Linked DNA regions of Paraglaciecola psychrophila 170. The protein of the gene in region 1 interacts with the protein of each later gene in a pairwise test. Links are inferred from orthologs where the notes say so. Each region holds a gene or a part of one and is shown on either strand. Other genes may lie near its edges.

Region 1 (16,238 bases):
CGCGAGGCTGATTTTAAAGAAACTTAGAACGGCTATGGGGCATAGAGATAGTTTATATCAATTAAGTGGCACAATAGAGCTAGACGACGCTCTGGTTGGCGGTAGACAAAAAGGCAAACGAGTGACGCGGAGCAGCAGGAAAAAAGAATGTGCTGATAGCCTGTGAAAGTAAGTGATAAAAAAGCAGGATTTATCGCAATGGCAGTGGTCGATAGCATTTGTCATTTTAGCGTGAATGAATTCGTCAAGAAACACTTGAAACAAGGCCAACAAGTTCATTCTGATGCATTGCCGGCATTGAATATTATAGGTCAAAGAGAAAACTATGAGGCAAGAGTACCCCGGGTTATTTAGTTGATGAATGGTTACCGTGGGTACATATAGCCATCGGCAATTTAAAAACGTTTTTGTTAGGTACGTTTCATGGTGTAACCGAAAAATACCTACAAGAATACTTTGATGAGTTCTGTTATCGGTTCAATCGTCGATTTATCGAAAAACAAATACCTAACCGATTGCTAAACTTAGCAATAATTCACTTACCTGTAAAATCGACCTGAGCCAGGTGCATAGGCATGTTTTCTTTTAAACAATAAGCGACCAATCCCGCGAGTAAATTCAGCATAAAGCCATTCATACTCCGATACCTTGAGTGTTCGATGTAAGAAATATTCTTAAGTTGGTCGTTTATTGCTTCAGTTATATAGCGCCTTGAAAGCATGGCCCTATCCCACAACGATATAGCTTTTGCTTTCATATTTTTGCGAACGGTTGTGATGAGACTTACACCTTTGTCTAATAAATCTGCTTCCAAAGCTTTACTCAAATAGCCTTTGTCTCCATACAATTTATCAGTTAAACCTTCTGCTAATTCACGCACGGGTTGAGTGTCATGCACATTGCCGGTTGTGACTTTCGCAGCAACAATTTCACCGTGATGATTGACGACTAAGTGGAGCTTGAAACCATAAAACCAACCCATAGTACCTTTACCTCGTTGAGCGATACCGTTGAAGGTTTTATGTCTAGGTATTCGGATGTTATGACACACCTTGATGCTTGTAGAGTCAATGAATTCATGTCATGAGGGCTTTCCTTTAAGTGATGTAAAGTAGGCACACATGGGCACAATAACTCTAGGCATGACCTCTATAAATTGTGTGTAACTCAATAAATTTGGAGACTCATTTTTGTAGACAAGAGATACATACCCAAGAGAGTAGTTTTTGAAATCACGGTAATGTGACATATGAAAACTGACGACAATCGTCATGATTTCACTGGTGGTCATTTGCCCTTCTCTTTGACGTTTTCGCGTACCGTCTTCGAGCAGTTGTTTACGCCATTGAGGAAATAATACTTTTGCAAAATCATCGACATCACAAAACAACTCAACTAATTTACTCATGCCTGGTTCTTTTTTAGAATCATCTCTTTCATCGAAAGATCGGATCTTGGAACAGGTATCTAGTTCAATTTCTTAAACAGGATTCAGGTTAAGTATAAAAGCCCGTTCGCCAGACTATGTTCTTCATCCAATTATCTGACAAATTTAGTTATTCCTTCGTTACCTGATTTAAACATTCTAAATTTTTCAATTACACTTTTTCGATGATTGTCACCCAATCTCGACTTCTCGACAATTGCTCCTACATTGTTCTACATTCAGCCGTCTATGGCGGTCGCTTGTCGAGCTGTTCAATTAGGTGAAGCTGTGCTTCTAAGGGATCCAGTTTAACCCTACTAAATATCATAAATAATTAGCGTAAATAAATGCCAAGTAATTCAAAAGACAAAAGCATTGGCTTTGCCGATTTTAATCTTTGGTGGCTCCGCCACTGCAGTTTCCGCACAAAAATGTTATTTTGGTGGGAAGTGACAGGATGTCACTTTAGCGACGGTTGGAAGGACACATTTGTAGCGACCTTATAATAAGTCTTTTCTTCGGTAAAAAATTGAGGGGCTGCTGCATTTTTCTGGGTTCTCTATTGTTGCTGTTGAGCATATTTACGGGATAAATATGGAACAGCATCAGTCGGCCTGAGAGTTAATGTGGACGGACGCACATTATAAAAAAGAGTCACTTGCTTGAAAGGATTCAAGAAAAACTATCATGGATGATGGCGCTAAGCGTGCTTTTAATTCTTTTTTATTGATGTTCCTAAGAGAACTAAATGATTTTAGTGCAAAAAAATAGCGACCTTATAAGGTCGCTATTTTTAAAATTGATAACTAACTATTTATCAATCTTACTATAAGGACGTTGTGCTTCACCAGTATATAACTGACGAGGACGACCTATTTTTTGTCCTGGCTGGCTCAACATTTCGTGCCAATGTGATACCCATCCTACTGTACGTGCCAAGGCAAAAATACAGGTAAACATGTTGGTTGGAATACCAATCGCTTTTAGAATAATACCAGAATAGAAATCTACATTCGGGAAAAGTTTTTTCTCTGCAAAGTAGGGATCACTCAAAGCAATACGTTCAAGTTCCATTGCTACATTAAGCAGTGGATCGTCGATGTTAAGCTCAGCTAAAACTTCATGACAACTTTCACGCATAACTGTGGCACGCGGATCGAAGTTTTTGTAAACTCTATGGCCAAAGCCCATTAAGCGGAACGGGTCATCTTTATCTTTGGCTCTAGCAATAAACTCAGGTATACGGTCAACTGTCCCTATTTCCTCGAGCATATTCAAACAAGCTTCATTGGCACCGCCGTGAGCAGGCCCCCATAAAGACGCAACACCAGCAGCAATACACGCGTATGGGTTAGCACCAGACGATCCCGCCAAACGAACTGTAGAGGTTGATGCATTCTGTTCGTGATCAGCATGCAAAATAAATATTCTATCAACTGCCTTAGCTACTGCTGGACTGATTTTATAATCTTCCGCGGGGACAGAAAACATCATGTTTAAAAAGTTTTCTGCATAACTCAATTCATTTTTAGGGTAAACAAAAGGTTGACCAATGTTGTATTTGTAACACATTGCAACCAATGTCGGCATCTTAGCCACCAAGCGATAAGCGCTGCGTAGACGTTGTTCAGGATCATGAATGTTCAGGTCATCGTGATAAAAGGATGACATAGCACCTACCGAGCCACATAACATTGCCATTGGATGCGCATCGCGTCTGAAACCTCTGAAAAAGTTATTAATTTGGTCGTGAACAAGAGTATGACGAGTGATCGTGTCTTTAAAGTCTCTGTATTCTTCAGTGTTAGGAGTTTTATCATGCAAAAGCATGTAAACCACTTCAATGTAATCTGAATCTCGAGCTAATTCTTCAATGGAATAACCTCTGTGTAGCAGAATGCCTTTGGCGCCATCAATATAAGTGATCGTCGACTCACATGAGCCCGTTGCCATAAACCCAGGGTCATAAGTAAAGTAACCATTGGCACCTAAAGACCTTACATCTATTACATCGTGGCCTGCGGTACCTGACAAAATCGGAAGTTCGATTTCTTTGTCACCCACTTTTAAAATGGCTTTATTTTCTGCCATATACTGTTCTCCTCAGAATCGTTTCATGTTCGATAAACAGCATGCTCTGCTGTTTACTGGGGGGGGAATTGCCGCTATTTGAACTTAAATTGACTCATAATGTCAATTTTAATGCGTTCCGCTTAGTAAATATTCACTTCTTTCGCCCCCTCAATGCAAATATAATTTTGGAATAGCATGGTTAAGATTCGTATTAGGTGAGTATTTCTTATTTACACGCAACACCCTGACTTAACTTATTACTTATAAACCTTTAATAAAGAACAATAATTGTATTTGTTTGAATGGCTGGATATACTTATTGGGCTTAAAGCACTTGGTATTGAAAAGATTATTTATACTTAACCTTTCTTTAACAAAGTGGCAACAATCTTAGGGAACAGAAATTGAATTTTAGCAAAAATTTAACATGCGAGATGTTATAAGCCGAAATGTTTTAACTACCTACGGGTATAAAGAGTAATAAACGTGAAAAAACAAAGACCAGTTAACTTACAACTCAATACTATTAGTTTTCCTCCTGCAGCAATCACTTCAATTCTCCATCGTATTACAGGCGTCGCATTGTTTTTTGCAATGATGTTTGTGATCTGGGCGTGGGCGATGTCTGTATCATCATCTGAGAGTTTCGCTCTCGTTCAAGAACAAATGGCGGGTCCTCTTGGTAAGTTTGTTGCCATAGGCACCATTTCTGCCTTGACGTATCATGTGTTAGGCGGTCTCAGGCACATGGTAATGGATATGGGGTATTGGGAAGAACTTCAGTCCGGTGATATAAGTGCTAAAGCAATTATTGCGGCATGGATTATCTTAACAATCTTAGTAGGAGTTGTATTATGGTAACGGGTCAAGCAAGTTTAAAACGTAATGGCGTACAAGATTACGTCACTACACGTGCTACCGCTTTGATTATGACTGCGTTTTCTTTGTTTATGGGGTGGTATTTTATCTCTACCCCAGCCATTACTTATGTAATGTGGAACGATTTGTTTTCTGGTCTTGCGATGAAAGTATTCACATTTGTTACTTTGGTTTCGATCATGTTCCACATTCGTATTGGTATGTGGCAGGTTTTAACCGACTATGTTAAAGCACCAGGTTTGCGTGCGTTTATTCAATTTGTTATTAACCTAACTGCATTTGTTTATGTGGTTGTTGGTTTATTTGTTTTGTGGGGTGTGTAAATGAGTCTTCCTGTACATGAATTTGATGCAGTCGTAATTGGTGCTGGCGGCGCAGGTATGCGCGCGGCGTTACAGATTACAGAATCGGGTAAATCGTGTGCCCTATTATCTAAAGTTTTCCCTACACGTTCTCATACAGTATCGGCACAGGGTGGTATTACTGTTGCTCTTGGTAATGCTCATGAAGATAACTGGGAATGGCACATGTACGATACGGTCAAAGGTTCCGATTATATTGGTGATCAAGACGCAATCGAATATATGTGTAAAACAGGTCCTGAAGCCATTATTGAAATGGAAAATATGGGGTTGCCTTTTTCTCGCTTCGAAAATGGAAAAATTTATCAACGTCCGTTCGGCGGCCAATCTCAAAACTTTGGTGGAGAGCAAGGCGCACGTACTGCAGCAGCAGCTGATAGAACGGGTCACGCATTATTACATTTGCTTTATCAACAAAATGTTAAAAATAAAACTAAAATATTCAGTGAGTGGTATGCACTCGATTTGGTAAAAAATCAAGACGGTGATGTAGTGGGTTGTACTGCCATTGATATCGAGTCTGGTGAAGTTGTATATTTCAAATCTAAAGCAGTAGTATTAGCAACCGGTGGGGCTGGGCGTATTTACGCTTCAACTACTAATGCTCATATTAATACTGGCGACGGCTTAGGTATGGCACTACGTGCTGGTGTTCCCATGCAAGATATGGAAATGTGGCAGTTCCACCCAACAGGGATTGCAGGTGCTGGTACCCTAGTAACCGAAGGTTGTCGTGGTGAAGGCGGTTACCTTCTAAATAAAAACGGCGAACGTTTTATGGAACGATATGCGCCTAATGCCAAAGATTTAGCCGGACGAGACGTTGTTGCTCGTTCGATGATGACAGAAATTCGTGAAGGTCGTGGCTTCGACGGTCCACAAGGTCCACATTGTAAGCTGAAGCTTGATCACTTAGGTAAAGATGTTCTTGAATCTCGTCTGCCAGGTATCTTAGAATTATCTCGTACATTCGCTCACGTCGACCCCATTAAAGAGCCAATTCCTGTCATTCCAACTTGTCATTATATGATGGGCGGTATACCGACCAATGTTGACGGACAAGCGCTTACCATGGACGTAAATGGAAAAACTTCACCTATTAAAGGGTTGTTTGCTTGTGGTGAAATTGCATGTGTATCAGTACATGGTGCCAACAGACTAGGTGGTAATTCATTATTAGACTTAGTCGTTTTTGGCCGTGCTACAGGATTACATCTTGGTAAAGCGATTGATGGTATCGATGCTCGTGAAGCGTCAGAAGATGATGTTGATCAAGCGATGGTGCGCTTTAATCGCTGGGAAAATTCACCAGTGGGTAAAGGCGAAGATCCTGTTCAAATTAAGAAAGACTTGCAGCAATGTATGCAATTAAACTTCTCGGTATTTCGTGAAGGTGAGTCAATGGCTACAGGTTTGAAAGAGTTAAATGATATCCGAGAAAGATTAGATAACGCTAGCCTTAATGATAAGAGTAATGACTTTAATACTATGCGTATCGAATGTCTTGAACTCGATAATTTAATGGAAACTGCCTACACCACAGCTGTAGCGTCTAATTTCAGAACAGAGAGTCGCGGTGCTCACAGTCGTTTTGATTTTCCTGATAGAGATGATAAGGATTGGTTATGCCATTCTGTTTATTTACCGGATTCAAAATCAATGATAAAACGTGAAGTGAATATGTCACCCAAGTTGCGTGAAGCCTTTCCACCTAAAGCAAGAACATACTAGGAGCAACAATTATGCAATTAAATCTTTCAGTCTACCGTTACAATCCTGATATTGATAACGCTCCTCGTATGCAAGATTATCAGTTGGAGGTCGCAGAAGGCCAAGACATGATGGTATTGGATGCATTGATAGCATTAAAAGAAAAGGATCCTACTCTGTCATTTCGTCGTTCATGCCGTGAAGGTGTATGTGGCTCTGATGGCGTAAACATGAATGGTAAAAATGGCTTAGCGTGCATCACACCAATATCAGCACTTAAAGGTTCTAAGATAGTGGTTCGTCCATTACCTGGATTACCTGTGGTGCGTGATTTGGTAACTGATATGACGCAATTTTATACTCAGTATGAAAAAATAAAGCCGTACCTTATTAACGACGATAAGCAACCGCCAGCCCGTGAGTTTTTGCAGTCCCCTGAAGAAAGAGAAAAGCTAGATGGTTTGTACGAGTGCATATTGTGTGCATGTTGTTCAAGCTCTTGCCCATCTTTCTGGTGGAACCCAGATAAGTTTATTGGCCCTGCCGGTTTGTTACATGCCTATCGCTTCCTAGCTGATAGCAGAGATACAGCAACTGATGAACGTTTAAATGGCTTAGATGATGCATTTAGTGTATTTAGATGCCATGGCATCATGAACTGCGTCAGTGTTTGTCCAAAGGGATTAAACCCAACAAAAGCGATTGGTCATATCAAATCTATGCTGCTCAAACGAGCAGTGTAGGTTTTACTAATAATAAAATACCGTGTGCTTCGGCACACTTATTCGCAGGTCTGATTAAAACCAAGGGACGACAATGCAGCAAAGCGTGATGAAAGCATGGTGGGATTCTTCTCACATGGCTGGTGGCAACGCAACTTATATAGAAGAAATGTACGAAGCGTTTTTAGATGATTCACAAAGTGTGTCTGATGAATGGCGAGACATTTTCGAAAAGTTACCTAAACTTGATGGAGTAGAAGTTGAAACCAAGCACAGTCTTGTTCGCGACCAATTTCGACATCTAGCCGCACTGGGTCCAGCCTCTCGAGTTAGTTCAGCTCAGTCAACTGCAAGTGGCAGTGATGAAAAGCAGGTTAAAGTATTACAATTGATTAATGCCTTTCGATTCAGAGGCCATCAACATGCTAATCTTGACCCTCTCGGGCTGTGGAAACAACCAAGGGTCAGAGACTTGGAACTTTCACACCATAATCTTTCTGAAAAAGACTTTGATACCACGTTCAATTTAGGTTCTTATGCCATCGGCAAAGAGTCTATGCCTTTGGGTGAATTATTTGACTCGCTTAATCGCACCTATTGTGGCTCCATCGGTACTGAATACATGCACATTACCGATACGGATCAGAAACGTTGGTTGCAACATCGTATCGAATCCGTTCAAGCTAAGCCTGAAGTTGCTCGCGAAGATAAAATCAATCTTCTTAAAGGTTTAGTGGCCGCGGACGGAATGGAAAAGTATCTTGGCGCTAAATTTCCCGGTGCGAAACGTTTTTCTCTTGAAGGCGGTGACTCATTAGTACCTATGCTCAAAGCTCTGATCAGTCATGCCGGTAGTAATGGCACTAAAGAAGTTGTTGTGGGTATGGCACACCGAGGTAGGATCAATACATTAGTGAATGTACTGGGGAAAAATCCGTCGGTACTTTTTGATGAGTTTTCCGGTAAACATGATGATTCGCTAGGTGCTGGTGATGTGAAGTATCACGCAGGTTACTCTTCCGATTTTGCCACACCAGGCGGTAACTTACACTTAGCATTGGCATTTAATCCATCGCATCTTGAAATTGTTAACCCAGTTGTTATTGGTTCTGTTCGTGCTCGATTAGACCGACGTGGGTGTTCTGATGGTTCGTTAGTTTTACCTATTACCATTCACGGTGATGCCGCTATTGCGGGACAAGGTGTGGTGCAAGAAACTTTTAACATGTCGCAAACTCGTGGTTTCCAAGTGGGTGGCACAGTACGTATTGTAATTAATAATCAAGTAGGTTTTACCACTTCTAAAACTGAAGATGCACGCTCAACGCAATATTGCACTGACATTGCGAAAATGGTTCAGGCTCCTATATTTCATGTGAATTCTGACGACCCTGAAGCGGTATTGTTTGTAACAAGACTTGCCTTAGATTATCGAAACCAATTTAAACGTGATGTGGTAATTGATTTAGTTTGTTATCGACGTCATGGACACAACGAAGCTGACGAACCAAATGCAACTCAGCCAATAATGTATCAAAAAATTAAAATCCATCCTGTGCCACGTAAAATCTACGCAGACCAACTTATCGCTGAAGGTGTTATAGAAGCACACGAAGTAAAAAAATTGGTGAGTGATTATCGTGCTGCACTCGATCACGGTGCTTGTGTGGTCGAAGAATGGCGCCCAATGACTGAGCATTCAGTGGATTGGTCCCCATTTCTTGGACATGATTGGGATGTTAATTACGACAGTTCAATCAGCGTAGATCAAATTAAAGAATTAGGCGAAAAGCTGTGTACTTTTCCCGCTGATTATACACTTCAATCACGTGTTGCTAAGTTATATAAAGACCGAGTCTCAATGATAAATGGCGAAAAAGCACTAGATTGGGGGATGGCAGAAAACTTAGCTTACGCCGATATAGTTACCAGAGGCAGTAATATACGTATGACAGGGCAAGACTCTGGTCGTGGTACTTTTTTCCATCGCCATGCAGTCTTGCATAATCAAACTGATGGTTCTGATTATATACCTTTGGCTAATATGAACGACGATCAAGGTAAAATGGAAATATACGATTCTGTCTTATCTGAAGCAGCGGTTGTTGCTTTTGAGTATGGTTACGCAACAGCAGAGCCCGGTACACTGACTATTTGGGAAGCTCAATTTGGTGACTTTGCTAACGGTGCTCAGGTTGTGATCGATCAGTTTCTAAGTTCTGGTGAAGCCAAGTGGGGACGTTTGTGTGGATTGACTTTGTTGTTACCTCACGGTTATGAAGGTCAAGGACCAGAGCATAGTTCTGCCAGGTTAGAGCGTTTCTTGCAAATGTGTGCCGATCATAATTGGCAGGTATGTGTACCTTCAACGCCAGCTCAAGTATTTAACATGTTAAGGCGTCAGGCATGTCGCCCGTTACGTAAACCGCTCATCGTCATGTCACCTAAGTCTTTATTGCGTCATCCTTTAGCTGTATCAAGCATTGAAGAACTAGCTGAGGGTGTGTTTCATAATGTTATTGACGAAATAGATGACATTGTGTCAAATAAAGTTAAACGTGTTGTGATGTGCTCAGGCAAAGTCTATTACGACTTGTTAGAGCAGCGCCGCAAGAACGAACAAACCGACGTAGCTATTATTCGAGTCGAACAACTATATCCTTTTCCTCAAGCAGAATTTGGTCAAATCATGAGTAAATTCAAACACGTTAAGGACTGGGTATGGTGTCAAGAAGAACCTCAAAACCAAGGTGCTTGGTATTGTAGTCAACATCATTTTCGGACTGCGTTACCCAGAGCTGCCACGTTAACATATGCCGGTCGAAACGCCTCTGCTTCTCCAGCGGTAGGTTATATTTCAGTTCACAACCAACAGCAAAAAGATTTGGTTGATGATGCATTAACAATTAAATAAGGAACCAGTATGACAATAGAAATAAAAGTACCGGTGTTGCCCGAATCAGTGGCAGATGCATCCATCGCTACCTGGCATGTAAAGGTAGGTGACAAAGTGAGTCGCGACCAAAATCTTGTAGATATTGAAACAGATAAAGTAGTGTTAGAAGTTGTTGCACCTGCAGACGGCGTTGTCAGTGAAATTTTTAATGCTGAGGGCGACACGGTGTTAGGTGAACAAACTATTGCTAATTTTGAGGAAGGTGCGGGTGCGGTCGCAACTGAAGCCGAAGCTCCTGCTCAAACTAGTGAAAAATCAAGTCAACCATCAGCTAATAAGGGTGAGTCAGTGGAAATTAAGGTACCTGTTCTGCCAGAGTCAGTGGCAGATGCAACAATTGCAACTTGGCATGTTAAGCCCGGTGAAGCTATTTCTCGTGATCAGAACTTAGTTGATATCGAGACTGATAAAGTAGTGTTAGAAGTTGTGGCACCTGCTGATGGCACATTAAGTGAAATTTTAGCGCCCGAAGGCGAAACAGTAAACGGTGAGCAGGTGATTGCGCACTTTATCGCCGGTGCTGTTGCCGCTGCACCAGCTACCAGCGAAGCCTCTGGTTCAACTGACGAAAATGATGCCCTTAGCCCTTCTGTTCGCAGACTATTAGCTGAGAAAGGCTTAGATGCTTCTAATATTAAAGGCACAGGAAAAGGCGGTCGAGTTACTAAAGAAGACGTTGAAAAATCTTTACAAGCCCCGGCAGCTAAATCATCTGCATCTGCAGAAGCAGCACCAGCACCAGTTGTTGCATTAGATAACCGAACCGACAAACGAGTACCAATGACACGTTTGCGCAAGACTATCGCTACGCGTTTGTTAGAAGCAAAAAATAGCACCGCTATGTTGACTACGTTTAACGAAGTGAACATGAAGCCAATTATGGATTTGCGTAAGCAATACCAAGAAAGTTTTGAAAAACGTCACGGTATTCGTCTTGGCTTTATGTCTTTCTATGTAAAAGCCGTAACTGAAGCGCTTAAACGTTTCCCTGAAGTAAACGCCTCTATCGATGGTGATGATATTTGTTATCACAATTATTTCGATATCTCTATTGCTGTATCAACCCCTCGTGGATTGGTAACACCAGTACTTAAAGATACTGATTCGTTAGGAATGGCTGGTATTGAAGGTGGTATCAGATCACTGGCACTTAAAGGTCGTGATGGTAAGTTAACTTTAGCTGAGATGCAGGGTGGTAACTTCACTATTACAAATGGTGGAGTGTTTGGTTCGTTGTTGTCGACACCTATTCTGAACCTTCCACAAAGTGCTATTTTAGGTATGCATAAAATTCAAGATAGACCTATGGCAGTGAACGGTAAAGTTGAAATTTTGCCAATGATGTATTTAGCATTGTCTTATGATCACCGCATTATTGATGGTAAAGAGTCTGTTGGCTTTTTGGTGACCATCAAAGAAATGTTAGAAGATCCAACACGTCTTTTATTAGATGTGTAACTAATCGAGGCAGCTGAGGACTAACCCTAGCTGCGTCTTCGTTGTTATTGTGTTACATAACGACATAAAAAATAAAGCGGCTTACTAGCGGCTTTTTTCTTACATTAAACGGGTAGAAAAACCATGAATTTGCATGAATATCAAGGCAAGCAGTTATTCAAAGAGTACGGTTTGCCAGTCTCTGACGGAATAGCAGCTTCGACTCCAGAAGAAGCTGTAGCGGCAGCTGATAAAATTGGCGGCAGTGAGTGGGTAGTTAAATGCCAAGTTCACGCAGGTGGCCGAGGTAAGGCTGGCGGCGTAAAATTGGTCAAAACTAAAGAAGAAATCAAAGCCTTCGCTGAAAAGTGGTTAGGCAAAAATTTAGTGACTTTTCAAACTGATGAACATGGTCAGCCAGTCACCAAAATTTTGGTTGAAACCTGCACTGATATCGCAGATGAGTTGTATTTAGGTGCGGTTGTTGACCGTACTTCTCGTCGCATTGTTTTCATGGCGTCTACTGAAGGCGGTGTTGAAATTGAAACTGTTGCTCATGAAACACCTGAAAAGATTTTAAAAGCTGAAATCGATCCTATTGTCGGTGCACAGCCTTACCAAGCCCGTGAAATGGCGTTTAAATTGGGCCTTAAAGGCGTACAGATTAAACAGTTCACTAAGATATTTCTTGGTTTAGCAAAAATGTTTGTGGACCTAGATATCGCCCTTATCGAAATCAACCCTCTAGTGATTAAAGCTGACGGTGATATTCACTGTCTAGATGCTAAATTAGCTATCGATGGTAACGCTGTTTATCGTCAACCTAAAGTAGCAGCTATGCACGATCCATCACAAGATGATGCTCGTGAAGCAGAGGCGGCTAAATGGGAACTTAACTATGTAGCACTAGACGGAAACGTTGGCTGTATGGTGAATGGTGCCGGTCTTGCTATGGGAACTATGGATATTGTTAACTTACACGGTGGCAAGCCAGCTAACTTCCTTGATGTGGGCGGCGGTGCAACCAAAGAACGTGTTGCTGAAGCATTCAAAATCATTCTTTCTGATAGCAACGTGAGTGCTGTACTAGTGAACATATTTGGTGGCATTGTTCGTTGTGACATGATTGCTGAAGGTATTATTGGCGCAGTTAAAGAAGTAGGCGTTAATGTTCCCGTTGTTGTTCGTTTAGAAGGTACTAACGCTGAACTAGGCCGTGAAGTATTAGCTGCTTCAGACCTAGATATCATAGCTGCAAGCAGTCTGACTGATGCCGCTAAATTAGTTGTTAAAGCCGCGGAGGGCAAATAATGTCTGTATTAATCAATAAAGACACCAAAGTTATCTGCCAGGGTTTTACTGGCGGTCAAGGTACTTTCCATTCAGAGCAAGCTATCGCTTATGGTACAAAGATGGTTGGTGGTGTAACTCCTGGTAAAGGCGGCACTACGCATCTTGGTTTACCTGTATTTAACACAGTACGAGAAGCGGTTGAAAAAACTGGTGCTACGGCCTCTGTTATTTATGTACCAGCTGCATTCTGTAAAGATTCAATTGTTGAAGCGGCTGATTCTGGTATCGAGTTGATCATTTGTATCACTGAAGGTATCCCCACTATCGACATGTTGTTTGTGAAAGAATATTTGACCGTAAAAGGCGTTCGAATGATAGGTCCAAACTGCCCAGGTGTTATCACTCCTGGTGAATGTAAGATTGGTATCATGCCTGGTCATATTCATAAGCCTGGTAAAGTAGGTATTGTTTCTCGCTCTGGTACTTTGACGTACGAAGCAGTTAAACAAACTACTGACGAAGGTTTCGGCCAATCTACTTGTGTAGGTATTGGTGGCGACCCTATCCCTGGTTCAAACTTTATCGATATTTTGAAATTGTTCCAAGAAGATCCTAAAACTGAAGCAATCGTTATGATTGGTGAAATTGGTGGTTCTGCTGAAGAAGAAGCAGCTGAGTATATTAAAGCGCATGTGACTAAACCTGTTGTTTCATACATTGCTGGTGTTACAGCACCTGAAGGCAAGCGTATGGGTCACGCTGGCGCAATTATCGCCGGTGGTAAAGGCACCGCTGATGAGAAATTCAAAGCGCTAGAAGCGGCAGGTGTTAAAACTGTTCGTTCTTTGGCTGATATTGGTAAAGGTTTGCGCGAAATTACTGGTTGGTAAACTTCGTACTTAACCATGTTAAATACTACAACCCGCCATAAGGCGGGTTTTTTGTATCTAGGGTTTTGCTTTCCTTAAGTGGTAAGAAAACATAAGACGAAAAATTTTGTTAATGTGATAATAACTTCAACATGATGCTTATGTACCTAAAATCTTATGCCTATTAATACTCAAAAATCTATTTGTCAGTTAGAAAACTTGCCCAAACCTCGAGAAGTTAGCGGTGTAAACAATGAAACGTTTAATGAGCAGGTGCTTGAATATTATGAGCCAGTGGTGCTGAGAGGATTTGCCAGCGATTGGGAAATAGTACACTTAGCAAATAATTCACTGGACGCTGTAGCCAATTATCTTTGCAAACACGATAGTGGTAAAACTCAACGACTAGTTACAACGCCGACTGCAGCTAACGGTCGCATGTTTTATAATGAAAACTTAGATGGCATGAATTTTAGCGTGCAACAAACATCATTATCATCGAGTATCAAGCAAATGTTACGGCGCCCCGAAGGTCATGGGTCTGAAAACTATTGTATACAAAGTGTCAGCGTTCGCGATAACTTGCCACTGTTAGAGGAAAAAATTTCCTATCCATATAAAATAGCACCCGCTCTTTTATATGGATAGGTAACCAAATGACCGTAGCGCCTCATTTTGATGAGGCCAGTAATATTGCAGTAGTCGCAGCAGGAAAACGACGCTTCACTTTTTTCCCTCCCGAACAGATTAAAAATTTGTATATTGGACCGCTAGATTTTACCCCCTCAGGTCAACCTATCAGTCTGGTGAATTTAAGAGATCCCGATTTAAAGCGCTTTCCTAGATATGAGGAAGCCTATAAAAATGCCATGTCAGTCGAGTTAAATCCTGGTGACGCGATCTATATTCCATCACCTTGATGGCATCATGTTGAGTCACTGTCTAAATTCAATGTGTTGGTCAATTATTGGTGGAGTAACGCCTATGTGTCCAGTGCACTTCCGTTTCCAATGTTAATACATGCAATACAAGCTTTAAAGAACCTGCCTCAGGGCCAAGTTAATGCTTGGGAAAGTATTTTAGAGCATTATCTTTTTGATCGGTCTGTTGACCCTGCAGCTCATTTGCCAGCTGGTACCGCAGGTATTTTAGGAGACTTAACACCGCAAAAGGCTACTCACCTGCACAAGTAGCTAGTTAACCAACTTGGTTAATATTGTTTATAAAGGTAGCTACGGTGTTTTTAAAAAGTTGTCATTTATTAAGGTTTAGTAACGTAACTTGGTTATTTTTTTAGTGAAATTATATTTAAATTTGTTATAAAAACTGCTGCTAAGTGGTTTTTTATTCCTTACTGGTTGCCTTCGTATTATTAAAACGGTGAATAAAACACCATAATAGTTAGTTGTTATCGTGTTTTCGACGGATAACTTATTATTAACATGTTATTTCTGTTATCTATTTTCGAATTGATATAATTAACAATTACATCCTCATTTTGGTGTTTCCTCTTGAAGTAAATTATTATAAAACAATAAGTTACATTTATTAATCCTGAGTGAGAATTCATTTTGTTTGTTGTCTTTCTGTTAACCGTTTGTTGAATGACTTTATTGAATACGTATGTATAGCGTTGAGCTGTAAGGCGGCTTGAAGGTAATATCCTGCTTAGAATAAACGCAAGTGTAAGAATGTATTGTCGGTCTTTGCCGTTTGATTCATTTTAATCATTTGATAACTACCAAGAACGGGACACACACATGAAACAATTTAAACCCAGCTTAATCCAAGCGGCACTTATTACCAGTGGATTTGCTTTCAGCATTTCATCTGCACTTGCTCAAGAAACTGCGGCAGACGATAATTTAGAGGTCATTCAAGTATCTGGTATTAGAGGTAGCTTAATGCGAGCTCAAGCACTCAAAATGGACAACACGTCTATCGTTGAGGTTTTGTCTGCTGAAGATATTGGTAAGTTACCTGATACCAGTATAGCCGAATCATTGGCGCGTTTACCCGGTTTAGCAGGTGAACGTCGAAATGGCCGAACCAGTGGTTTATCTATTCGTGGTTTCAATGAAAACTATGTGGGTACTTCACTCAATGGTCGAGAATTGTTGGGAATGGGAGACAACCGCGGGGTTGAATTTGATTTATATCCTACTGAAATTATTTCTAATATCGTCGTTTATAAAACACCTGAAGCAGGCCTGACCGTTCAGGGACTAGGTGGTACAGTTGATTTGCAAACTGTTAATCCAATTGGTCAAGAGCGCTCGATTACTTTTAACGGTAACTACGAGAAAAACCAAAAAGATTCGGCTAACCCAGATTACGATAATAACGGACACCGTTTGTCCTTTAACTATATTGATTCATTTGCAGACGACACTATTGGTCTTGCATTAACATTAGCAACAATGGAAACGCCGCGTCAGGAAGAGCAATTTCGTGGCTGGGGTTATGCAACGGTTAATCAAGATAGCCCTAGAAGAGATTTAGATATTACCC
Region 2 (15,783 bases), 3.1 Mb from region 1 along the record:
AGAGGAAAATAAAAATATTCTGGTGTTACCAATCAAAATAGCTAACATTGCTACAAAGAACACATTTTTAAAAGCGTATATAGTTGTTTAAGTTGATATCAGGCGGTGTAAAATTCCTACCACTTTAGATTCGTTATTGGTTGTCAACGAAATCTCTGGGCGTCATGCCATTCCAAGCCTTGAAAGCCCGATTAAAGCTCCTAGAATCGGAAAAACCCAGTTTATGGGCAATATCATCCAGGTTCATTTGTTGCGACAGTAGTATTTTCGCTTCCTGGTTCAAGAATTTTTCGCGAGCTTTTCTAAAACTGCTGTTGCAGTCAGCCAATTTGCGACGCAGTGTCGCAACACTGCACCCCAGACAATCTGCCACCGCTTCCTGGCTGTGTAAACCGGCTTTTAATGCTGATCTCACTTTGGTCAGCAAGTTTTCATGACTATCAGGTTCAACTAACAAATATTGCTGTAACCCACTATAGACTTGGGCTGAAGTGAGAGGGATATTTTGCTCGCTGCACAGTTTTATTTTAGCCAACTCGACGGGATAATGCAGCGCGTAACATGAGGCAGTGTGGCGGATGGGCAGATTAGGAAATGCTGCCAGCAACAGGGATTGCTGCTTACTCGGGATCCTACTCTGCACCTTAATTAAGTCCGCTTGCTGAGGATGGGAAAGACTACAGATCACACCATGCACATACAATAATACACATTCTAGATTGAAACGAATATGTTCGCTGCTGCTGTCATCCAAGTAAGGGAAATCATGGTCATCTATGACATAGACTACTTCACGATCCTTTACTTCCACCCTGTTATAGGCGCCGCCATGAATAAAATTATAAGAGCTCGCCAGTTGTTGCAGAGCGTCCAGCAAGGTTTCGCAACGACTTAAATTGGCCAATACATGATCATTAGTGCCCGGCAATAGAGGGCGCTTAGACATATGCAATGACTCATCACGCAGCTCAATGGAGAAGGATTCTAGTATTCTTAGAAAATCCACAATGCTAAGACTGCCGTTGTCTTGCAAACCTAAATCGGCCAAGACAACTGGCAATGACAAACCAGCAGCGGCCAAAATTGACGTCAGCATCGTCAGGCCATGATCATGGATTGACTGAGGATGCTGCTGTGACAGAAAGGATGATTCAGGCACCGATTTGCTTTGTCCGAGAGTAAAAGAGTCAAGGCAATAGAGCATAAAGTATCCTGCAAATCAATCCAACTAAAGTACAGAGTGATGTTTCAGCTCTCGCACCTTAGACTAATTCCCATTAATAATCAGTTGGCATTAAGCCAGCTCCTAATCTGATTAACGCCGGCCAGTTGCCAGCCCAGTTCCAAATGATTAGAGGCAATCACGGAAGTACCACCGTTGTTATTGATGCCTGTGGTATCACTACAACTGGTTATAAATACAACACCATCTGAAGGGCCGGTATGTTCATTATGGATCAACGCGATATCCGCTTGATTACCACAAAGATTGTGAATTCGAACAGCAGGGTCCGTACCAGCAGCCCTAACTGAATCCACCAAAGATTCAGGCATAAACGCATCGATACCCTGAGCATGGGTATAATAGCCCCAACCGCCGTAATAAGTAGTATGCCAATCCTGTTCGCTTACTGATAATGAATAGGTACTATCCCATTTTTTCAGCATTTGTGCAGCGCCAGTAAAATAGCTGGAGGCATAACTCCATTCAGAACCATATTGCCAAACACCGAAGCAAAATATAGCATCATGGGCCGTTGGGCCGTTGATGACACCGCCGCAACCAGGGTATACGCCAAAGGTTTGAGTCCAACCGTGACGGAAGGACCAGTCGATACCATTATTAGGACCTCCCAGCATTATCAACCGTCTTACATCATTCTGGTAAACCGTTCCCCATGATTGGGTCAAAGATGAAACATACATTCGGGCATTAAAAGCACTCTTGGACCAGGTAACTAGGTCCACACTCTGTGCGCCAGTTCGATTTTTGATCACGCTGATGGCATTGGCTATCTGTTCTGACCAGAAATACCCGTCGCCGTTTTTATGGGCCAAAGATAGAGCAAATACCTTAAAGTTATCTGTTGCTAGAGCTTGCATCAAACCTGTGTTTGGACAGGTTTGCCTACCACAGCCATAGTCACCGGCTTCATTGGGGTTCGCCCAGGCTATATCGGCATCCTGATTAGCACCGTGGATCAGTAACACTGGCGTCGCTTTACTATTGCTATTCCAGTTTGGCCCATAGTAGATCAAAAACGTATCCGAAGAGGGGGTTGGGTTGGCAAAAAAAGTAGCTCTTTGACCGGTTTGATTACCTCGACCATCTAAGGGAAAGCTCTCCTGCATTAAATTACCACTGGTATCACCCCACCTTTCTACTTTGGCCCAACCATTGTTGATACCACTGCTAAAACTAGCTTCTAGGACAGGGCTGGCTGCGTTGACTAGGCTAGCGATGAATGTCAACAGAATCGCCAGACCGAATTGTTGAAGCCGGCGAATGCTTTTGAATTGATTATTATTCATCCTTTTCATCGTGATGCTCTCCTTTGTGTGTGTTCATTTTCCTTATTGGGCAACAAGTCTGCTTTAAGCTGTTCGGCTAAACGTTGTCTAGCTTGCTGAGCCACTGATAAATCTCCGAAGGACAAAAAAGCATGGATGGTGCTGTCAAAGTCTTCGAAGTGCCTTAGTTTCCCGGCTTGGTGCAGTTTTTCAGCGAATTGTTGGCCTTCATCGTGCAATGGGTCAAAACCGGCTACCAAAATGGAAGTGGCTGGTAAACGCTGTAAATCAGTCAAAAACATCGGGGAGACCAATGGGTCATCAGCGCGTCCTTTCTCGTCTAGGTACATCACACGCGTGTCATCGATAGCCGCTGTGCTCAGTAAATAATCCCCGTTTCCAAATTGCTCTCTTGATGGATAAGTCTGATGAGGGTTATGTACATCCAATACTGGATAAATTAAATACAGACCTTTCAGCTGTATACCGTTTATGTTGTTCATCTGATAACTGGTCGATAGGGCAAGATTAGCACCAGCACTATCACCCATCAGTGCAATACGGTTTGAGTCTAAATTCATTGACTGAGCATGTTGATAGAGCCAACTTAATCCTGAGCAGGCATCCTTTAAACCGGCCGGATATTTGTGCTCCGGAGCCAGCCGATACTCTAGGCTGACAAATGCCATACCACTCAATTCACAGAGACTGGCGACCAAGGCCTGATAACAGTCCAAATCTCCCAAAGACCAACCACCGCCGTGCAGAAACATAACTACTGGCAACGGGGTTTCTGTCTCGATGACTGGTAGATAAAGGCGAGCGGGAATATCACCTTCATCACTAGGTATGTTTAGCTCACTGACTCGGCATCCTATTGGCACTGGGCCTTGCAAGCCGATAAACATAGCTTGGGCACCAGCCCGAGAGGTTTCTATCGAAACCTGTTGGTTATGGAGATCTGGTATCTGCTGGTTAAATTGCTCCAGAAGGACTGCTGTTTCTTTATCAAGTCTCATATTAAAACTCATATTTTATATCGATACCAAAAGTGCGTGGAGCACCGTAGTAACCCAGCTGAACTCCGGGTGAAGCACTAAGATCGAAACCGTGCTGTCGATAGTGCTTGTCAGTCAAGTTTTTGCCATACAGCATGACTTGCCAGCGCTCATCGGGAGAGCGGTATCGAACAGATACATCCAATAGCGAATATGCATCTTGGGCTAACACTTCACTGCTGCTCACCGTCAGATAAGTTTTGCTACGATAACTAGATGACAGACTAGCCCAAAGAGAACCCTTTGCGCCTATATCAAACCAGTATTCTAAACCGAGTCGACCATTCCATTTCGGAGCGTTAACCAACTCACGTTTGTCACTGACCTCCTCACCGAAGTCACCAATTAGATTGTCATAACCTCCCCCCAAGTAGCCGACATTAATGTTGAGGGTTAGATCAGCGGTCAGCATGGCGCTGAATTCCATCTCAGCACCGTAGATACTAGCTTTACCAGCGTTATCAAACAGAGACAAGAAGGCACCAGTGTCTGGATCGATAGAAAAGCGACTCAGCTGAAAGTTTTTATAGTCGTTGTAAAATGCCGCCATATTTAAACGAATGTTGTCGTCGTTCAACAACGACTTGGATCCCACTTCATAACTCCACATGGTTTCAGGATCAAATGGCTGGGCGATAGATGTCAGACGACCGTTAAAACCGCCGCTTTTGAAACCCCGGCTGGCGCTACCATATACAAGGGTTTTCTTAGTAGCCTTATAATCTAAAACGACTTTGGGTGAGAAGGAATTCCAGTCTTGCTCAGCCTCATAACCGGTCTGCCCGAATCCCACACCGGTACCGAACACTTGCTCCATCTGTTCGGCGGTCGTGATGCCGGTACCGAAAAACTCTTCTCCTTCGTTACTGACTGATTTTTTCTCTGTGGTGTAGCGGGCACCTAAAGTAAGGCTTAAACGCTTAGTTAAATCAACATTGATATTGGTATAGACAGCGCTACTGGTGTTGATTTGATCACGTTTTCCGGCATTGATAACAGGAAAAGGAAAGTAGACACCATCGCCAAGAGGGACAAAGAACTCTGGAGCTACTGCGCCGCCTAGGGTCAGATCATTTTCCTTGAAGTAATAAAGGCCGGAAACCACTGAAAGTGAGTCTGTGCGATAAAGCCACTGCAGTTCCTGACTAAACTGATCCTGCTCTTCGAAATTATAAATACCAAACGTCTCATCTGCACTACCGTCTAGATCCAAGTGAGTTCGATAATCCATTTCGCGATAGGCACTGATAGACTTAACAGTATTATTGCCCCAATTGTATTCTAGGGTCAGTGCCGCTCCTTTCGTTTTCAACTTTTCCAGATCGTTATAGGTAACATCGACTTCGAAAGGATCATCACCAGCAGGCAGAAAACCTCCTGCTGACAGCGAATAAATAGGGGTTTCCCTATGAGGAGTACGTGAATGATTAGGGCTGCTATCGGAACCGTCCAATACGAGGTAGGCTGAAAAATAATCAGTCGGTTGATACATCAGACTTCCCCGCCAAGCCAGGGTATCCTTATCATTGTCATCGCCGCCATCAAAGAGATTGTTACTATAACCGTCCCGTTTTTTACTAGATAACGCAAATCGTCCTGTCAACGTATCACTTATCAAGCTTCCACTTATGCTGCCTTTAAGGCCCAATTGGTTGTAATTACCAAGATTAAGACCTAGGTACGCCTCTGTATCTTCTGTGGGTTTAGCACTGGTAAATTTAATCGCTCCTCCGATAGTGTTGCGTCCGTAGAGGGTGCCCTGAGGGCCTCGCAATACTTCAATTTGCTGTGGATCCACCACATCGAGAAATGCACCTTGAACCCGACCCATATAGACATCATCCAGATAAACACCCACCCCCGGATCATTAAAAGAGATGGAATCTATCTGACCCACTCCGCGAATATACACCACGGCGTTAGAAGCATCGCCTACATGCAAGTTCAGATTAGGCACCTTTGACTCCAGATCGCCCAAATCCTGAATTTGCATCTTCTCTAACTCATTCGCAGACAGAGCTGTGATAGCAATAGGCACATCTTGTAGATTTTCGACCTGACGAGTAGCAGTCACCGTAATCAACTCGATACCGCGTTCTGAATCTTCTTTTGTATTGTCACTGTCTTGTGCATGAATAGGCAAAGCAAGTGCAACTAACAAAGCACTGCATAGTGGATGAAGTCTGGGCTTATGTCTTGGACTGCTGGGGATAATAAATTCGGGCATACTGCACCTTAATGTAAATAAACTGTTATTTTTATGTTGTAAATAATACATGGCATCCTTTGGCCAACAAGGACAAAAAACTTCAAGTTAACCGGACAATTACGCTCAATGTATATATCTAAGCTGGGGGAGAGGTAAAATCAGTTTGAAAAGGTGAAATACTTTAACCACAGAGGAAGAGCTGGATGCACAATAAAATAAAAATGGCAGAGCAATGGTGAGTGTAGCTCTGCCGTCTTTAAGTTCACTTAATATATCAAGGGCAATTACCTAAAGACCAGATAGCATTACCAGTAGAGTGAAGAATACTAAGCCCATAAGTTGAGCCGGACATGGCTTCATCAGAGCCTTGTGCGAAATAGTTTGGCGCATAGGGGCTGCCTGAGCTGTAGGCTCTTCCTGCAGTTTTATGGTAATAGTTATAGGTGCTATGTTCGACACACGTTTCGCCGTTCGAATCACCACTTCCTCCACCAGAACCGCCTCCGCTTTCATCACCACTGCAGGCCTGTATTGGTCCAGTGCAAGACGCATCGTTATCCTGCCACACACATTGACTCGCACCTGAGGCCATTTCAAATAACTTGAAGGCAGATGTGCTGTATTCCAGGTAGCAATTGGCGTAATTGGTATAATCCAGTCGCCCTGCATTAATATGTTGCTCTAACGTGGCTGTCTGACCTGCATCAATAGTAAATGTGATGCTATCGTTGCTAGTCTGGGCAGCTTGATCGTTTGCCGTTACGCTTGCGGTATTGCTGCCACCGGGCAGACTGCATTGTATTGCCGAATAGCTCGTTTGTTCAATAACGGCAGAAATATTGCCGTTGGCAAAGGCAATACTAACTAATGTTAAGTCATCATTAATATCTGTCACATTGCCGCTAACTGTTGCACATTGCCCAGAAACACTCACCGTTATATTGCTAAGTACTGGCGCCGCTGGTGACGGAGGAGGTCCAACACGAATAGAACTATAGAAAAGTGCTGAATCTTTTCCTTCATTATCGGTAGCCAGCAGGCTAACTTGATAAAGGTTATCGGCAAGTGCAGCACTGATAATCATAAAATTATCAGCCCCATCTACTGAACTTGCACCACTGCTTAAACTGCCACCGACTCCCGCAAAACTAGCACTGACCTCAGCCACAAAGCCTTCAGTATCTTGAGCGTTGCCACTTAGCATTATTTGGCTGCCAGACAGGCTTATCTGAATATTGCTCAATAGAGGACCTACGTTACGATCAACCCGCTGGTTGTTAGTGGCAAAATACCGTCCTAAATATTCGGCATAATTGATGCCGCTACCATTGATATATGAGCCATTTGCCCCCTGACCACCCGACCAAGCATGATCAACGCCGTTAAACCACAGTTTAGACACGCGTCCGTCTTGCCAAAGTGTTTCATCGCCAGTCCGACCGGCTCCTTCACTGATAATATTGCTGCCGGGTAATTCACTCACACCATATAGGTCAGCCATACCTTTGGCATTTTGTGCGTTGTAACATAAGTTCACCGTTGAATCCTGATCCCCTTGGGCAATAGAAGCAATTTGACTGGAGAAATGACTGGAATAAGAGCCAGCATACTGCTGACATCGAGCTTGTACATTTGCTGTTTCACAGGGTCCAAGTGCTCCGTTTGAACTGGTACCTATACTGGGACCAGCGCTAATACCCATGCCCGCGAAAATATCAGGAGCCAAACAAGCGGTGGTGTTGGCGAAAGCTGCACCTGAGGATAGACCAGCGATATATACCTGATCCGGGTCGATATCACGGTTACTATCAGTAGTCAGTGCAGTGGCCAGTGAAATCAAATTCTTATAGTCGCCGCTGGAACGGGATTTAGTCCCTTGCCAATATGACCAGCAACTGTAACCCGCTTTATTCATTGCGTCTGGTACAGCGATTACCATACCGTGGTTTTCCGCAGCAGACTCCAAATTAGCTGTGAGGTAGGCATCAACGGACTGCACGCAACCGTGCAGCACAATCATCAATGCCTTACCCTGTCCAATAGACGAAATGCTGTCGGGTGTATAGATATTGACTTTATTAAAACCACCCAACGACTGATTATTTTGCCAACTACCGGCAAACACATGACTAGAAAGATATAGTGCACCTACAACAGGCAGCCATAGTAAAACCTTACTAAGACCTTGTTTAGTTATCATAATATGCTCCCAAATATTTTAATTATTAAGAAATGGAATATTCACCAAGGCACAACGTCAGAAATGTACTCAATTTACACTTTTTACGCTTCTTACACTGTGTGCTTAAGGTCAATTATTTACTGCAGGGATAACTATAGGTGCTTAAGGTTTAAACAGATGTAGGTATTTAGTACTATGCCACGTTTCTGTTTTATGGCGTGTGATGATGTGTTTCATAAAAGTGTGCGATTGCCATTCTTAGACTTTTTCATGGACGACATCACTATTATACAACTTACTTTTAAAGAGTTTTAAAAGTAAGTTGTATGATTCAGTCTGAATGAAAAATCTTAGAAAAGTTACCATCGCAGTAGGACTTAGGGTCAAGGCCACCTAGAGATTTAGTCAACGTCTTAAAATAGCTTGGTAAATCTTTGCTTGAGTGTCACTGCAATCACAAGTTGTGTGTTAACACAGATAATCGAAGTCATATTTACCCTGGCATCGTTAAATGTTATTTGCGATGAGTTTAAAATAACTCAAACATACTTTGCGTTAACAAGGATTGCATTTTTATCCCTGCATAATTGACATAAATATTATCGTTTCCTGGTGCGGCGGTTTGTGCAGCAAGGGTAAACTCTATGCCTCCTTGAAAATAAGACAAGCTAACATGGGCTAAAACCACATTTTCACCACTGCCTCTAGTCTCGCTAGGTCCCCAACCAATTTTTGGCCAAATACGCCATTGTCCTTGTGTTGCTTCATCGAATACTTTTTTGGGATCACTAGGTAGTTCTCCCGCAATAGCAGTCGAAATAGCATGGTACTAATTCCCTGCATCATGCCACCGTTAATATGCTGGTTATCTGTATGTCCAGTACCAAAAAATAACACATCAACATCGTCACTTTTTACGTCATAGCCCAGTAAACAAACAGTGACCATAATGTTTAGCTCTACATCGGGTAATTTCTGTCCAAAGGAGCATCTCGGTCACACTTTTTACATGCCAGTTTATGCCCCAGCATAGATTTATGGCCATCTACTGTGATGACCCAAGGGCGACTTGTTCAGGTGGGTTATGTCTAACATGTTGAAATGGCCGCACGCTAACTCAGCCACCCGATCGTTTTCTTCGTATTTGTGGTAACTAATGATTGGTTTATCCGTGTTTATAAAGACCCAAAAACAGCATGTTAGCTAACAATTTCCAGCTCAAATTCCTTTTGTTTAGTTTCCAACTCTTCCTGCGCGTCTAGCCAATACATTTCTGCTTCTTCAAGGGTTGATTTATGATTGGCTTGTTCAGTCAACACTTGTTTGAGTTGGTTTTTGTTTTCGGCGTTGTATAACTCAGTGTCACCGAGTTGCTGCTCTAAAGCTTCTAGTTTTGTTTGAGCTGCAGTCATGGTTTTTTCGTGTTGCTCAATGGACTTTCTGAGAGGTTTTGTTGCCTGTCTAAATTCTGCTTCTAAGCGTTTAATATTTTTACGATCAGGTTTAACAGTGGTTTTGTCACTTTCTACACTAGTGCCTTTATCGCCTTTGAGGATCCAGTCTTTGTAGTCATCTAAGTCACCATCAAAGGCTTGTACTTGCTTTGAATCCACTAAATAAAAGTCATCACACACCGATGTCAGTAAAAACCTATCATGAGATATCAGTACCATGGCACCTTCAAAGCCTTGCAACGCAATATTTAATGCATGCCGCATGTCTAAGTCTAGGTGGTTGGTGGGCTCATCCAGCAACAACAAGTTAGGTTTTTGATAAACGGTTAAAGCTAATACTAGACGAGCTTTTTCACCACCAGACATAGGCTCTACTTTGCTTAAGGCGTTATCACCACGAAAACCAAAACCGCCTAAATAATCTCTGAGACTTTGCTCGGTAGCCTTTTTATCTAACCTTTGCATGTGGGCAATGGCTGAATCCTCGCCACGTAAAAACTCTAATTGATGTTGCGCAAAATAACCTATTCGCAATCCAGCTGATGTTTCGTATAGCCCTTCAATGGGTGATATTTCACCTGCTAACAATTTAATTAAGGTCGATTTACCCGCGCCATTTTTACCTAGTAAGCCGATACGGCTGCCCGGCACTAGATTCAAGTGTAATTTTTCTAAAATTATAGTATCGCCATAACCTACTTTTACCTGCTCCATCTTTATTAAAGGGTTAGGTAACTTTGGCGGGGTAAAAAATTTAAAGCTAAATTCGGAAGCGGCCATCACCGGCAGTAACGTTTCCATTTTTGCCAATTGTTTTACACGGCTTTGGGCTTGTTTGGCTTTACTTGCCTTCGCACCAAATCGATTAATAAAAGATTCGAGGTGCGCTATTTGATCTTGTTGCTTTGAATACTGCAAACTTTGTAGACGTAAACGCTCGGCACGTTGTTTTTCGTAAGCATCGTAATTACCGGTATAACTAACAAGTTGCTGCGACTCAACACTGATGATTTCATTCACTGTACTGTCCAAAAAGGACTTATCGTGAGAAATCAGCATCAAGGTGCCCGTATAACGCTGTAGCCATTTTTCTAACCAAATGACTGCATCTAAATCGAGGTGGTTAGTAGGTTCATCTAACAATAATAAATCGGAATGACAAAGCAATGCTTGGGCTAGGTTGAGACGCATTCGCCAACCACCAGAAAAAGCAGAAACCGGATTTTTCATTACATCATTGGCAAAACCTAGACCAGCTAAAATAGTCGAGGCACGGGCATCAATATCATAAGCACCCACATGTTCTAACGAACCATGTAAAAGAGCGATTTGTTCGCCGTTGTGGGCTTCTTCTGCTGTGGCGAGTTGTGCTTGTAGCTTTCTGTATTGTTTATCACCGTCAATCACATAATCCAGAGCCGAGCGTTCAACCGCAGGCGTTTCTTGTGCGACCGAGACGATTTGCCAGTTTTTAGGAATATTAAAATCCCCTTGCTCGGTGTGTAACTCACCCTTTATTAAAGCAAACAAGGTGGACTTTCCACACCCGTTAGCACCAATCAGGCCTGCTTTATGGCCGGGGTAAACAACTGCATTGGCATCTCGCAGCAAAACTTTGCTGCCACGCATTAACGAAACATCTGAAAATTGGATCATGAAAACCTGTTATGAACTTTTTAGCTATCTTAAGCGTTTAGTCTGTTATTAGTTTCACTTAAACTAAAACGAGATAACACTCAAATTTGAATGGGAGTATCATATCAAGATGATGAACCGAAAAAATGTCTTAAACCATGGTTAATAAAATAAAAAAACGATTCGTCGCTGGAGCAAATTGCCCCAAGTGCCGCGCACTGGATACTATCATGCTGTATTTCGAAAATAATGTCGAAAAGTTAGAGTGTGTGAAGTGTCATTACTCAGAGTCCCAAACAGATAAAAAAGTCGCAAAAGCCTCACGTTCGGGTGGAAGTGTAATTGGGGTGTTTAAGCCGGAGTAGTTTTTTGCTAATAGTGCATGGCATCTAAACCTTTCGAGTAAACTTAATTATATCGACTAAATAAGCTGCGCCTAACTTGCATCAACTTACTATTCGTTTTATTTCATTTTAAGCAGTAATCACGGAAAAAACGTCTCCATTATTTAGGAATCCCAAAAAATGAGTCCTAAATATCCTCGCTAACGGCTTAGCACTCCACAAATTTAGACTACGATTTACAAATTAACGCAGTCTTTTAGTTTATTTTAATTCAAGAATTAAATGCTTCAAGGCCTGCTGGCTTAATTATTAAAAAAACTCTATTTTTATATCTCGCAAATTGAAATTAATAATGTGGAGGCGGCATTTCCTCTGTTTCTGAAGCCATATTGCTAGGCTCAATAGCACTCATTTTTGATACCAGTTGTTTAAGTTGAAATTGTAAGTCGTCCATTTGTTTTTGCTGTAAAATGAGTGCTTGGTTAAGGCTTTCTATGGTGTCTTCCTGAAAAGCCATTTTCATTTGTAATTGTTCGATATCTGTCTGTACTGTGCTCATTAATTTTCTATCTTCCACTTTTCTAGTAAACCATTGCTACTTTCTGAAACAATTTCGCTATCACCAATAAAACCTACATCATGCACCACTGCCGAAGCTGGTTTACTACCTTCACGCGCCGAAACTCGCCATTCATTTAGCTCTGCTCCTGTTTTTACATCCCAGCGATTGATCCTTCTTGATGGGGAACCTGTTAGTAGGTACTTACCATTATCTGAAAATACTGCAGTAGTGAATATCCGCTGTCTAGCTGAATATTGTAAATTACTGACTTCTTTACCTGTAATCAGGTCCCAAACCCGCGCATCACGTTTACTGTCAGCAGTAAATGCGTAACGTCCTTGATCATCTAACGACACTTTAGTGACTCTACTAGGATGATCAAACTTATGGATAACTTGGCCAGTGCGAGTATCCCACAGATAGGCTAAATAATCGTTGCCACCTGTTAATGCATAAAAACCATTAGGCGAAATATCCACACTATTAATTTTTTCTTGGTGGCCTAAAAACTCTAATCGCCTTCCAGTCTTGGGCTCAAAAAACATTACTTTACCATTACCGCGACCAACCAAAATACCTCGACCTTGATTTGACACGGCTATATCTCGAATACTTGCCTCGTCAATTCGCCAAAAACCTTCTGGCTCACCAAGTTCTAAATTCCATAACGCAAATGCTTCTCTATCAGCAGTGACAACATATGAATTATCAAAGGCAATATGAATATTGGTCACTGAATTGCTGCCATCATCTTGATGTCGCCACACATATCGCTGCTCGTTAGTAACCAAATTCCAAACGGTAATACCATTGTCAATAGAAGAAACAACAGCGATCGTATTGTCTGCAGAAATGTGGGAGGCATGAGATCCCCCCTCAGCGTGGCGAAATTCACTAACCGGCACATCACTTGAACCACTGCAGGCCATAAGGGTTAAGGTACTCAGCGATATTACAAAATAGATGACTTTAATACGATTATTCAATGGGTTTCTCTTTTGTCATATGCCGTTTAGTATATGCGTTTGCCTACCAATCACATACTGCTAGTTGGAGAATTATAATGAAAAAGGCCTCAATCTATACCTCAATCACTATTTTTATTGTCTCTATTTTAACTTTAAGTGCATGTCATCCACCGCCAGTTGATCCTATGAAAGTAGAAATCTTAGTCCTTAGTACACAACAACAAAAACAATCTTATGCAATCGGCGCTAGTGTGGGTCACATTATAGAAAGTAAAATAGCTAATCAAAAAAAAGTGGAGGTTCAATATGACCAAAGCTTGCTGGTAAAAGGTTTTATCGCAGCCTTACAAGGCCAGTCACAACTCAATAAAGAGGAAATTAAATCTATCACTGGCACCGTTGAAACTCTAGTACGAGAAAAACAAGCCGAACTAAAAGCTCAGATGGGCCAAGAAAACAAAGCTGTCGGTGTAGCGTTTTTAAAAAATAATGCTCAGCGTGCTGGCATCACTGTCACTAAATCTGGTTTACAGTACGAAGTACTAAAAAGCGGTGAAGGAAGTAAACCTAAAGCTACCGATACAGTAAAAGTAAACTACCTTGGCACACTGATAGGCGGCACTGAATTTGATTCTTCATATGCGCGTAGTAAGCCAGCCAGCTTCCCACTAAATCGTGTAATTAAAGGCTGGACTGAGGGAGTTCAATTAATGAGTAAAGGGGCAAAATACAAGTTTTATGTGCCTTCAGACTTAGCATATGGTGCCCGCTCAACGGGTAAAATCAGTAGTTATTCAACCTTAATATTTGAAGTGGAATTACTTGAAATCATCCATGCAAGTAAACCCGCAACGAGAAGGCCTGGATTTTGATCAAATAGGTAATACTCGATTTAATAACTTCCAATAAAAAGCCGAACACGTTACGTGGTCGGCTTAGATTTATCGTTTTGATAATCAGCTATTCTCCGTGCTGAACCTTATTCCCTTAATTTATTGCCCTTAAAAAGGGCTGTTTATCCCGGATTAACCAGGTGATTTATGGTCATTTAGACGAAATAATGTTTCAACTTTATATGTTTTAATGTCGATATTTACCTCCAATCAAGTGTTGCCATGTTTAAAGGTACTATGACTGTCTCTCTTACTCTAAGCTGACTCTGTAAAGAGCGAAAAAAAGGGCAACTCTTTTTTACGCCAGGTTCCTCAAAGTGTATCTAGTATTAAAATTCGTAGGGGTTATTGACAAAAACCCTACTTCACCTTGATTAATATTAAGCATAGTCGATAAGTATATTTTCACACTGTTAACTTCAATTATTTATTGTAATAACTGGTATTAAGAAAATAGTTTTTATTCCTAGTTGATGTGGCAACTTTTACGTCAACGTCTACCACCTCGATAATCAGTCCCATAGCGAAGAAGAATCCCTACTGAATTTTGCTTACCATGTTATTGAATAAAAGTAGAAATACGTGAGGCACCGCTCAATTAAAACTAGGTAAACAGTTTTGCCTATTGATAAACTTGTTATTCCGGTTAGAACAATGTTACATCTACAATTTACCCCAATATTTTAAGAAAGGTTCAGGCTTGAAAACAAAACTTATAACACCTGAAGGCTACAAGAAGCTATATGACGAACATGAAGAAATATGGCTCATACAAAGACCCGAAATCACCAAAATTGTAACTTGGGCTGCAAGCCTTGGAGACAGGAGCGAAAACGCAGACTATCAATATAACAAAAGGAAATTAAGAGAAATTGACAGGCGTGTTCGATTTCTTAGAAAGCTACTACCCGAGCTCAAAATCATCAATTACTCAAAGGAGCAGGAGGGTAGAGTATTTTTTGGTGCTTGGGTCGAGATAGAAAACGATGCGGGTGAAGTAAAAAAGTTTCGAATTGTCGGCCCAGAAGAAATTTACGGTGATGCTACAGGGTATATTTCCATAGACTCACCTATGGCTAGGGCTTTATTGAAGAAGGAGATGGGTGACATCGTTACTGTAAAAACGCCAAATGGTATCAAGCAATGGAACATAACCTCCATCAGATACACACGTCAGTGGCTAGATAAGCAACACGAGTGAAAACTCGGTGAAAATTTCCTGACTTTTGCAGCGTTATAATTTTACCGTAATATTTTAAATAATGCATTTATTTACTATTTGGAAAAGTCTGATAGAACTGTATTATTTTGGACCATGTTAGAATAGTTGACATAACAGGATTGAACGATGGACATAGAATTTTTTGTTAACAAACTTCAAGAACTTTGGCTATTAGCTCAGTCACAGTTGGGAGAGCCCGCGACCTATATTCAAGTAGGTATCATTATTACCTGTTACTTTGTAGCTTACTGGATATATGCCAACACAGTTAAAAGAAGCTTGCTGGTCAATAAAAAACCTATATCTATCGAACACCCACTTAGCAACATACTTCATAGACTCGGTAGCATCGTTTATCCCCTTGTAGCTATAGTATTACTGCGTATTTCACTTTCGGTAGGAGAATCAGCCTTATATCCGGTGTGGCTGATTAATGCAGCACTCACCATCGCCGTGTTGTTATTTTTCTACTCTATTATCAAAGAATTTGTCAGTAGCAATTTTATGTCGACATTGTTTCGTTGGATAGGACTGCCAATTCTTTTATTGCACCTTTTAGGTGTTCTGCCCATTTTTATTAAAGCGCTTGAAGAAATATCTTTAACTGTAGGCAATATTCAGGTCACTCTATATGGACTTACACGAGTATTGTTTTTTGGGGCTCTGCTGTTCTGGCTTGGACGTGCATCCAACAATGTGGGTAAAGATATCATTCGTAGCCAACACAAGCTTGATATAAGCACTC

What was found.
Region 2: the proteins of C427_RS09135 (region 1) and C427_RS23060 interact in binary tests that used the Escherichia coli proteins (3 or more experiments, as listed by UniProt). The link is inferred for Paraglaciecola psychrophila 170 from one-to-one orthologs.

Annotation. Positions count from the first base shown.
Region 1 is NC_020514.1:2,092,215-2,108,452, forward strand. The notes cover bases 6,900-10,286. They hold C427_RS09135 (2-oxoglutarate dehydrogenase E1 component), read left to right. Parts: upstream 6,900-7,266; coding sequence 7,267-10,086; downstream 10,087-10,286. Other genes in these bases: C427_RS09130 (succinate dehydrogenase iron-sulfur subunit), read left to right, coding at 6,900-7,193; odhB (2-oxoglutarate dehydrogenase complex dihydrolipoyllysine-residue succinyltransferase), read left to right, coding at 10,096-10,286. Also shown: C427_RS09110 (citrate synthase), read right to left, coding at 2,237-3,517; sdhC (succinate dehydrogenase, cytochrome b556 subunit), read left to right, coding at 3,986-4,360; sdhD (succinate dehydrogenase, hydrophobic membrane anchor protein), read left to right, coding at 4,354-4,701; sdhA (succinate dehydrogenase flavoprotein subunit), read left to right, coding at 4,702-6,471; more of C427_RS09130, read left to right, coding at 6,483-6,899; more of odhB, read left to right, coding at 10,287-11,586; sucC (ADP-forming succinate--CoA ligase subunit beta), read left to right, coding at 11,710-12,876; sucD (succinate--CoA ligase subunit alpha), read left to right, coding at 12,876-13,748; C427_RS28170 (cupin-like domain-containing protein), read left to right, coding at 13,905-14,375; C427_RS28175 (cupin-like domain-containing protein), read left to right, coding at 14,384-14,647; C427_RS24035 (hypothetical protein), read left to right, coding at 14,714-14,920; C427_RS09160 (TonB-dependent receptor), read left to right, coding at 15,488-16,238. UniProt on the Escherichia coli protein: E1 component of the 2-oxoglutarate dehydrogenase (OGDH) complex which catalyzes the decarboxylation of 2-oxoglutarate, the first step in the conversion of 2-oxoglutarate to succinyl-CoA and CO(2).
Region 2 is NC_020514.1:5,237,965-5,253,747, reverse strand. What follows is about bases 8,616-11,547. They hold C427_RS23060 (ATP-binding cassette domain-containing protein), read right to left. Parts: upstream 11,071-11,547; coding sequence 9,160-11,070; downstream 8,616-9,159. Other genes in these bases: C427_RS23055 (YheV family putative zinc ribbon protein), read left to right, coding at 11,208-11,414; C427_RS28970 (hypothetical protein), read right to left, coding at 8,920-9,015; C427_RS23065 (hypothetical protein), read right to left, coding at 8,639-8,908; C427_RS26630 (hypothetical protein), read right to left, coding at 8,616-8,648. Outside these bases: C427_RS23090 (helix-turn-helix domain-containing protein), read right to left, coding at 134-1,204; C427_RS23085 (esterase/lipase family protein), read right to left, coding at 1,285-2,541; C427_RS23080 (alpha/beta hydrolase), read right to left, coding at 2,538-3,530; C427_RS23075 (TonB-dependent receptor), read right to left, coding at 3,532-5,796; C427_RS23070 (extracellular catalytic domain type 1 short-chain-length polyhydroxyalkanoate depolymerase), read right to left, coding at 6,053-7,978; more of C427_RS26630, read right to left, coding at 8,490-8,615; C427_RS23050 (SlyX family protein), read right to left, coding at 11,740-11,952; C427_RS23045 (WD40 repeat domain-containing protein), read right to left, coding at 11,952-12,884; C427_RS23040 (FKBP-type peptidyl-prolyl cis-trans isomerase), read left to right, coding at 13,019-13,795; transcription elongation factor GreB, read left to right, coding at 14,517-15,017; C427_RS23030 (mechanosensitive ion channel family protein), read left to right, coding at 15,165-15,783. UniProt on the Escherichia coli protein: Genetic data indicate it may be involved in ribosome assembly or function.